One region of the Vreelandella sp. EE27 genome, then DNA from elsewhere that is predicted to be linked to it. Evidence: predicted binding sites of a transcription regulator. Region 1 holds the regulator's gene; the other holds the start of a gene.
The links. Region 1 encodes PhoB, which activates phosphate uptake and scavenging genes when phosphate is short. Its sites were predicted from a motif close to TGTCATANNNNTGTCANA; they were not measured.

Region 1 (4,524 bases):
TCGCAGCGTTCGAGGTTTGCAGGTAGCGGTCCACCTGGATACCGCTTGGCGACACGTCAAGCCCCGCCTGGCGAGCAAGCGCTGTGCGCGGGGTCAGACCGGTGGCCATTAGCACGGCATCCACGCGGCAGGTTTCGGCGTTATCGAGGGTGAGCATCAGATCGTCGTGTTCATCCGTTGCGATAGCGCTCACCGTGCGGCCCAGCGCCAGGGCAATGCCGCCCGCTTCGAATGCGCTGCCCAGCGCCTCGCCAAGCGGCGCGGGTAGAAGGCGCGGTAGCGGCGTGGCTTCCGGGGCGATTAGCGTGACCTGGTGACCCGCGGCGTGCAGATCGTTGGCGAATTCGCAGCCGACCAGTCCTGCACCAATGATCGCCACCCGGGCACTGCGCGAAGCCAGTGCTTCATGCAAGCCCCGGTAGTCGTCCAGGTCGTTCACGCTGAAAAAGCGCCCGGTCAACGTGTCGGGCACGTCAAGGGCCAGGCGTGGGCTGGCGCCGGTGGCCAGCACGAGCTTTTCGAAAGCAAGCTGCTCGCCGTTGGCAAGCGTCAGGCGCCGGCTATCGACGTCGAGCGCGGTGACATGGGTATGGGGGCGCAGCGTGGCGTCGAGCTCGCGGGCCACCTCGTCGGCGCTTTGCCTGGCGAGTGCCTCGGGCGCCAGGCGTTTGCCAAAGCCCGTGGAGAGCAGTGGCTTGCTGTACTCATCGCCGCTGTCGAAACTTACCAGGGTGATCGAGCGGGTGTCACCTTGGCGCCGCAATGCCCGGGCCAGACCGACACCGGCCATGCCGGTGCCCAGGATGATCAAATCCACCGGCTTTTCGGTTTGAGAGAAGGAATGGGTCATGCCATCACCCAGTGTTGGAACCATGATGTTTTCAATGACTGTCTTTAAATGAAGGGTCTTTAAATGAACGGTCTTCAAGAAAATGTCGTTGAGAAAAGTGCGTTAGAACGTCATGTTACACTAGCTTCAACGACTTGACCGCCCAGGAGGCCGCGTGGCTTCACACCTTTTGCACCCTACCCCCTACGCGCGCTGGCAACCCGTGAACGCGCTGCGCCCGGCCATGAGCGCCGCCTGGTGGCAGTGGGTGGCCTCGACCGATTCCCTGACCCAGCGGCTGGTCTCGGCAGGCCAGCCCAACCCCTTTCGTGTGCAGCTTTTGCGCCAAACGGTAGGGGTGCCCACCCGCGACGAAGCGCTGACACTGGGCCTGGCGCCGCGCCGTCTGGCCTGGCTTCGTGAAGTGGCTCTGTGCGTGGATGACGCCCCTTGGGTAGTGGCGCGCTCGGTGGCGCCTCTCGAGCAGCTTCAGGGGCAACACCTAAAGCACCTTGGCGAACGTTCACTGGGGAGCTGGCTGTTTCGCCAGCCGGATCTTGTACGCGGGCCCCTCTTTGCTACCCGCCAGCGGCCAGCGTTTGCCCGCCGCTTGTGTCCTCCTGGGGCGGCCGGGGTGTGGGCGCGGCGTTCGGTCTTTTATCACACCGGCCTGGCGCTATTGGTCCAGGAGGCCTTTTTATCCACGATGGCGGATGATCTTGGCATGGCTTCGCGCTAGGCTAGACGCGCGTTTTGTCTTTGAGAGGTAAGCATGGATCGTTCACTGCTGCGCCCTACCGGGTGGTCTCGGGCGGCGGATTTCATCACCCTGATGCGCCTGGACCGGCCCATCGGCACCTGGCTTTTGATGTGGCCGACCCTTTGGGCGCTGTGGGTGGCCGGCGAAGGCGTGCCGGGGCGTGGCGTGCTGCTGATCTTCATCGCCGGGGTCTACACCATGCGCGCGGCGGGCTGCGTGGTGAACGACTACGCCGACCGCCACTTCGATGGCCACGTCAAACGCACTAAAAACCGGCCGCTGGCGACCGGGCGTATCAGCGAGGCCGAAGCCAAACTGCTGTTCATCTTGCTGGTCGCCGCCTCCTTCGTGCTGGTCCTGCTGACCAACTGGTTTACCGTGGCCCTCTCGTTGGGCGGCGTGGCGCTGGCGTTTATCTACCCCTTCATGAAGCGCTATACCCATTTCCCGCAAGTGGTACTGGGCGCCGCGTTCTCCTGGGCGATCCCCATGGCGTTCGGCGCGGTGCTGGGCTACGTGCCTCTCGAGGCGTGGATTCTGTTTTTAGCCAACGTGCTGTGGACCGTCGCCTACGACACCCAATACGCCATGGTGGATCGCGACGATGACCTGAAGATCGGCATCAAATCGACCGCCGTGCTGTTTGGCGAGGCCGACCGGTTGATCATCGGGCTGCTGCAGGCGGCCACGCTTGCGCTGCTGGCGCTGGTGGGCTGGCGTGTAGGGCTTGGCGGATTCTTCTGGCTGGGCCTTGTGGCCATGGCGGTGACCTTCGTGCATCAGCAGCGCTTGATCGTTGGCCGCGAGCGCGACGCGTGCTTTCAGGCGTTTTTGAACAACCACTGGTCGGGACTTCTGGTATTTGCCGGGCTGGCCTTGAGCTGGTGGCCGGTGACAGGCTAATGTCGGGGATGTCATAAAACTGTCACCCGCCCATGGTGTGATTGTCACCGATATGTCATCGAACCACTTTCGTTTGGACACCGTGAGGCCCGCCAATGACCGCCAAGACCGTTTTGATCGTCGATGATGAGGCGCCCATTCGCGAGATGATCGCGGTGGCGCTGGAAATGGCGGACTATCGCGTGCTCGAAGCGGACAATGCCCAGGACGCCCACGCCCTGGTCGTGGACCATCAGCCGGACCTTCTGCTGCTTGACTGGATGATGCCGGGCACCAGCGGGATCGAGCTTGCAAGGCGGCTGAAGCGCGAAGAGGCGACCGCCGAGATCCCGATCATCATGCTGACCGCCAAGGGCGAAGAAGATAACAAGATCCAGGGGCTCGAAGCGGGGGCAGACGACTACATCACCAAGCCGTTTTCGCCTCGCGAACTGGTGGCACGTTTGAAAGCGGTGCTGCGCCGAACGACGCCACGCGGCGTGGAAGACCCCATCGAAATCAACGGTTTGATGCTCGATCCGGTAAGCCATCGGGTCAGCGCCCACGGCAAGGCATTGGATATGGGGCCCACCGAATATCGCTTACTGCAGTTTTTCATGACCCATCAGGAGCGCGCCTACACCCGTAGCCAGCTGTTGGATCAGGTATGGGGCGGCAACGTCTACGTCGAAGAGCGCACCGTGGACGTGCATATCCGCCGTCTGCGTAAGGCGCTGGGCGATGCCCACCAGAACCTGATTCAAACGGTGCGCGGCACCGGGTACCGCTTCTCCGCCCGGGTGTAGCGCGTGCGTTTGTGGAGCCGAGAGCTTTGGCGTATCGCGGGTCTGGCCACCCTCGGCGTCGTCCTGGGTTGGCTGTTTGGCTCGCCGGGGCTGGGGCTGTCAGCGGGTTTGGGGGCGTGTCTTTTCTATCATCTGCGCCAACTGCGTACCCTGCATCAGTGGCTGACCTTCACGCCCAACGAAGAGCCCCCCGCGGCCAAGGGCCTTTGGGGTGAGCTGCTGGACCGACTCTACCGCTACCAGAAAAGCCAGCGGATCACGCAAAGCCGACTAAGAGCCACGCTTGCGCGTATCCAGGAGTCTTCTGAGGCGATGCGCGACAGCGTGGTCATGCTCGACCGCCACGGCGATCTCGAATGGTGGAACAGCGCCGCGCACCAGATGCTGGGACTGCAAACCGCCCACGACCGTGGCCAGCACATTACCAATTTGCTGCGCGATCCCGCCTTCGTACGCTACTTCTCCGCGCGCCAGTACAGCGAGCCGTTAACGCTTACCTCGCCGATCGACGAGCGGCGTATTCTCGAGTATCAAATCACGCTCTACGGCGATGACGAGCGTCTGGTAATGGCGCGCGATATTACCCGGCTGCACCGCCTGGAGCAGATGCGCCGTGATTTCGTGGCCAACGTGTCCCACGAATTACGCACGCCGCTTACCGTGCTTTCGGGTTACCTGGAAACCTACAGCGATTTAAAAGACGAGCTGCCGCCCCGGTTGGGGCGCAGTATCGGCCAGATGCAGGCGCAAACCCTGCGTATGCAGAACCTGGTCAATGACCTGCTACTGCTTTCCCGATTGGAAATCGACCAGGGCGGTAAGGATCATCAGCCGCTGGCGTTGGCGCCGCTTTTACAAAGCATTCACCAGGATGCCAACGCTCTTTCCCAGCAGCAGCACACCGAGCCCCAGAGTATCGAGCTTGTGATCGAAAGCGACGCGCGGCTGATCGGAAGCGAGCAGGAGCTTCGAAGCGCCGTTTCCAACCTGATGTTCAACGCCGTGCGTTACGCCCCCGGGGGGAGCGAGATCACGCTGCGCTACGCCCCCCTCCTTGACGGCGGCGTCTGTATCGAAGTGGAGGATAATGGGCACGGTATCGACCCGGTCCATATTCCCCGCCTGACCGAGCGCTTCTACCGCGTGGATAAAGGCCGCAGTACCGCCACCGGTGGTACCGGGCTCGGGCTTGCCATCGTGAAACACGTCCTGCTGCGCCACGACGGAAAGCTTCAAATCGACTCTCA
Region 2 (4,524 bases), 1.5 Mb from region 1:
AGCTCGTCGAGCTATTCAGGGCATTATCCGGCTATGACGGTAATGGCAATCAACAAGGCGGGCAGCGCGATAAACACGCCCAGCACCCACACACCGGCGACTTCTTTGCGCTCGACGCTGGCCCGGCCCAACCACTGGGCACCTTTGACCGGCAGCAGGCGTAAAAACGGTATTCCACCGATAATCAACACGGCAAACACGTTGAACAGCAGATGCACCAGAGCGATTTCCAACGCCAGCAGCGCCGTGGGGCCGCTGATGGCCGTCGCCGCGAGCAGTGCGGTCATGGTGGTCCCCAGGTTACTGCCAATCGTGAAGGGATAGATTTGGCGTAGGGTAAACGCACCGGAGCCGGCCATGGGCACCGTCAGGCTGGTGGTCGTCGACGAAGACTGCACCAGTAGCGTCACCAGCGCGCCGGACATAACACCGGTGATCGAGCCGCGCCCGATGGCGCTGAGCATGATCTGCCGGGCGCGCCCGACCATCAGCCTTGATAACAGCTTGCCGATGTAGCGAATGGTGAGAAAGATCATCGCGACCCCCACGAGGATCAGGGCGGCGCCCAACGCCACCTCCGGAAGACGCGAAAGCGCACTCGCCACAAAATCCGCGACCGGGTCGGTCGCCTGACCGACGAAATTGACGCGCTCGAGGGAAAGGTCTGCATCCCCGTAAAAGAGCACCGCCACGCGTTCGGCCAGGCGCTCCAGTGGGCTGAATAGAATCTCGATGGGCAGCAGGATGGCGACCGCTAACAGGTTGAAAAAGTCGTGCATCGTCGCGGCGGCAAAGGCGCGGCGAAACGCGTTATCGTCTTTCACATGGCCAAGGCTTACCAGGGTGCTGGTTAAGGTGGTGCCCACATTGGCGCCCATGATCATGGGCACCGCCAGCGCCACGGGCAGCCCGCCGGCGACCATACCGACAATCACCGAGGTGACCGTGGAGGAGGATTGAATCAGCGCCGTCGTGATAATGCCGATCATCAGCCCCACGAAGGGGTTGGTGGCAAAGGCGAAGAGCTGTTCGGCTTGATCGCCCAGGCTTTGCTGGAAACCCTCGCCGACGATGGATACCGCACAAATCAGAAAATAAACGAGCAGCGCAAGCGCCAGCCATTGCCCCAGCTGGCCGCGTCGTATTTTTTGTTGATGGTGCATGACGTTACTCTCTGCCCGGCGCCTGGCCGTCTCTACCATGGTGAGACGCTCCAGCGGCTTATACGCATCAAAGCGCTAGGCTCTGTCTGAAAAGTGCCTGCGCTCGACAATACGGCGTTAAAAATTGGCTCAAAATACTCATTTACACATGTAAACTCCGTTTTTTCGCCAATTTTTGCCTTGTCTTGTCTTCGCTCGTCGACTTTTCAGACAGACCCTAAACGCTTTAGCCTGCACCATCAACGTGACATACTGGTGACAAGGACGCCGTGTCGTCTTTGCCAGTTTGTCTGCCGCTACATCATCGAAAACCGGGGGCGATCACCCGCGCCTTGGGTCGCCACCCCCGAGAAGAAGATCATCTCGGTGATGGCGAAACTTCAGAAGGGCCTTGCATGCGCTGAATATCAGCGCTCGCCGCGGCGTTCGCGTAGCTCGCTGAGCACCAGTGCAAAAAAGCCGCGAATTTCCTGAAGCCTGGGCCGGGCCTCGTGAATTAACGTATCCACCGACTCGATCTCGCGGTGCTGGTCCTCACGGGCGGCGAGCTCGGTTCTGATCTCCTCTATCAGTTCGGCGGAGTCGTTCAACATGGCCTTGAGCTCGGCGGTTGATGTGCTTTCGAGGCGTTGTTCAAAACTCATGGCGTTATCCTAGCATCGTCGTAATGGCAATGAGCGCTGCGGGCAGCGCAACGAAAGCACCCAGCACCCAGGCGGCCGCCAATGTTTTACGCTCGGCGGCCAGGTCGCCGAGCCGCCGGGCCCCCTTGACGGGCAGCAGGCGTAAAAACGGCAGACCGCCAATGATGAGGATGGCAAAGAGGTTAAAGAAGAGGTGAACCAGGGCGATTTCCAACGCCAGCATAGCGTGCTCGCCACTCACGGCGGTTGCAGCCAGCAAAGCGGTAAAGGTGGTACCGACGTTCCCGCCCAGGGTGAAGGGGTAGATCTGCCTTAACGTAAAGGTGCCGGAGCCCGCCAGCGGGACCATCAAGCTGGTCGTGGTCGACGAGGACTGTACCAGAATGGTCACCAGCGTGCCGGAGATGACGCCGGTCACCGGGCCACGGCCGATGGCATTATTCATGATGCGCTTGGCACGACCCACCATCAGTTTCTTGAGCAGTTTGCCAATGTAGCGAATGGATAAAAAGATGGCCGTAATGCCGATCGCGATCATGACGATGCCGCCGAGTATGGTAGGCAGCCCTGAGACCAGGCTCTCTACCGAGCCCGTGACGGGGTCGGTGGCAAAACCCAACAGGTCCGCGTTCTCGATCGACAAATCCGCATCGCCGTAGAAAAGCTCGGCTACTTGCAGCGCTATACGCTCCAACGGGCTAAAGAGTATTTCCAGCGGCAGTAGAATCGCCACCGCCAGAAAGTTGAAAAAGTCGTGCACCGTAGCGGCGGCGAAAGCGCGGCGAAACTCGTCTTTATTGCGCACATGCCCCAGGCTAACCAACGTATTGGTCATGGTAGTGCCGATATTGGCGCCCATGACCATGGGCACGGCGATCGCCACCGGCAAGCCCCCGGCCACCATGGCCACAATAATAGAGGTTACCGTCGAGGAGGACTGAATAAGCGAGGTGGCCACGATACCGACCATGAGCCCGACCAAGGGGTTGGTGGCGAACTCGAAAAGCTGCTCGGCCTGGCCGCCGGTAGCGGTGCTGAAACCGTCGCCGATCACCGAAACCGCACAAATAAGGCAATAAATCAGCAAAAGCAGCGTTAGCCAATGCGTGGCTCGCCCACCTCGCGCACTGCTTTCTTCATCGTCGCGCGTAGTATGATCGGCTACGCTTGTCGTCGCTTCGGTCATCGTCTTACCCTCAGTAGGAAGTAAAGCGCCATCGCTCTCTGACTAAGCTTTACCCAGCATGACCGACAACCAATGACAATAAAGTGACCAGCGTCCTTCTGATTTGATTATTTCCCCATCTTTTTGAAGAGGTTTTCAGCCCCGCGCCAGTATTTTGGCCGCGATGGGTGAGGTGATCATCTGAATCACCGCAAAGAAGGCAGCGGGAATCGCGACTTCCGAGGGCAAACCGGAGGCCGCCACGAACGCCGCGGCAATGCTGAATTCCTTTTTGCTAACGGTGAACAGGTAGGTGATGATCTCCTTGCGGTCACGCGTGACCAGCCGCGAGGCCATGCCGACCAGGTAGCCCGCAAGGTTCAGACAAAGCGCCGCGCCCGCGATCACGAAAGCGTACGCGCCGTAGCCGATGATGGTCTCGGCGTTGGGCCCGACCACGGCCAGCAGTATCAACAGGTAGACGCTGGAGCCAAGGCCTGCATAGGTGGCATCGAAACGCGCTAAAAAGCCCGTGAACATCGTGCGCAAGGTGACTCCCAATACCGTGGGTAGTAAAACGATCAACACCAGCTCGACGATGATCGCCCCTAGAGGAACCTCTAACTGAATGCCCGTTAGCCACAAAAACAAAACGGGCACGATGAACGGCGAAAGCGCGGTATTAATGGCGTTGAACACGGCCGCCAGCGCCACGTTACCCCGCGCCATGAGCACCAATAACGGCGATGACACATCCGTTGGCAAGGTGCCCAGCAGCATCTGCCCCGCCGCCAGGGGGCCGCTTCCGAAAAAGAGCCGCCCGGTCAGCCATCCGACAATCGACATCGGCCCATAGACGAGCCCTAGCGCCAACAAAGGCCGCGAGGGTTTGCGCATCACCTTTCGCACGTCATGCGCATCGAAGGTCAGGCTGATGATGAACATCAAAAGCGCCAGCAAGACCCCGATAGCGGGTTCGAGTAAAAGCCCGGTTTCGGGCACCATCAGCCCCAGGGCGGCGGCGACCACGACCAACCAAAGAAGCTGATCCTCAACGAAAGATATAATACGGATCATGCTGTTACGTTCGCTCCCTTGATAGGCTAGCCATGCTCATGGGCTGTATATTCCTGCGCTTTATAGGCATGCTCTGTATATTCACGTTATCTTTTCAGCGACTTCCACTGGCAGACCTTCATGACCGACACGCCCAGCAAGACCCAGCTCAGTTTTTACCGCCGCCTGTATACCGCCCACCTGATCAGCGAAGGCGCGGGCAGCGTGCCCGAACTGATCAGTGCCACCGGCATGCCGCGGCGTACCGCTCAGGACACCATCGCATCCCTGGGCGAGCTGGATATTCGCTGCGTGTTTCACAACCTCGAGGGCGAGCGCCACAATATCGGCCGTTACGTGATCGAGACCTGGGGCCCTATCGATGCGCGCTGGGTCAAGGCGAATGCCGAGCGGCTGGGCCAAGTGCTGGGTTACCTATAGTAGCACCTGACGACGGTGGCGGCGCCTCTTCGGGCTCGGCCCAGGCCAGGCGGGC

Region 2: the regulator PhoB is predicted to act here: its motif matches at 3,065-3,082, upstream of ACWHVV_RS06700 (Na/Pi symporter).

What each region holds. Positions count from the first base shown of each region.
Region 1 is NZ_OZ309109.1:3,878,869-3,883,392, reverse strand. It holds gene ACWHVV_RS18155 (FAD-dependent oxidoreductase) at 1-850, opposite strand, end outside; gene ACWHVV_RS18150 (chorismate--pyruvate lyase family protein) at 1,005-1,568, shown strand; gene ubiA (4-hydroxybenzoate octaprenyltransferase) at 1,602-2,492, shown strand; gene phoB (phosphate regulon transcriptional regulator PhoB) at 2,588-3,277, shown strand; gene phoR (phosphate regulon sensor histidine kinase PhoR) at 3,281-4,524, shown strand, end outside.
Region 2 is NZ_OZ309109.1:1,388,807-1,393,330, reverse strand. It holds gene ACWHVV_RS06710 (Na/Pi symporter) at 24-1,163, opposite strand; gene ACWHVV_RS06705 (hypothetical protein) at 1,571-1,807, opposite strand; gene ACWHVV_RS06700 (Na/Pi symporter) at 1,812-2,993, opposite strand; gene ACWHVV_RS06695 (bile acid:sodium symporter family protein) at 3,129-4,049, opposite strand; gene ACWHVV_RS06690 (helix-turn-helix domain-containing protein) at 4,170-4,469, shown strand; gene ACWHVV_RS06685 (heavy metal translocating P-type ATPase) at 4,423-4,524, opposite strand, start outside.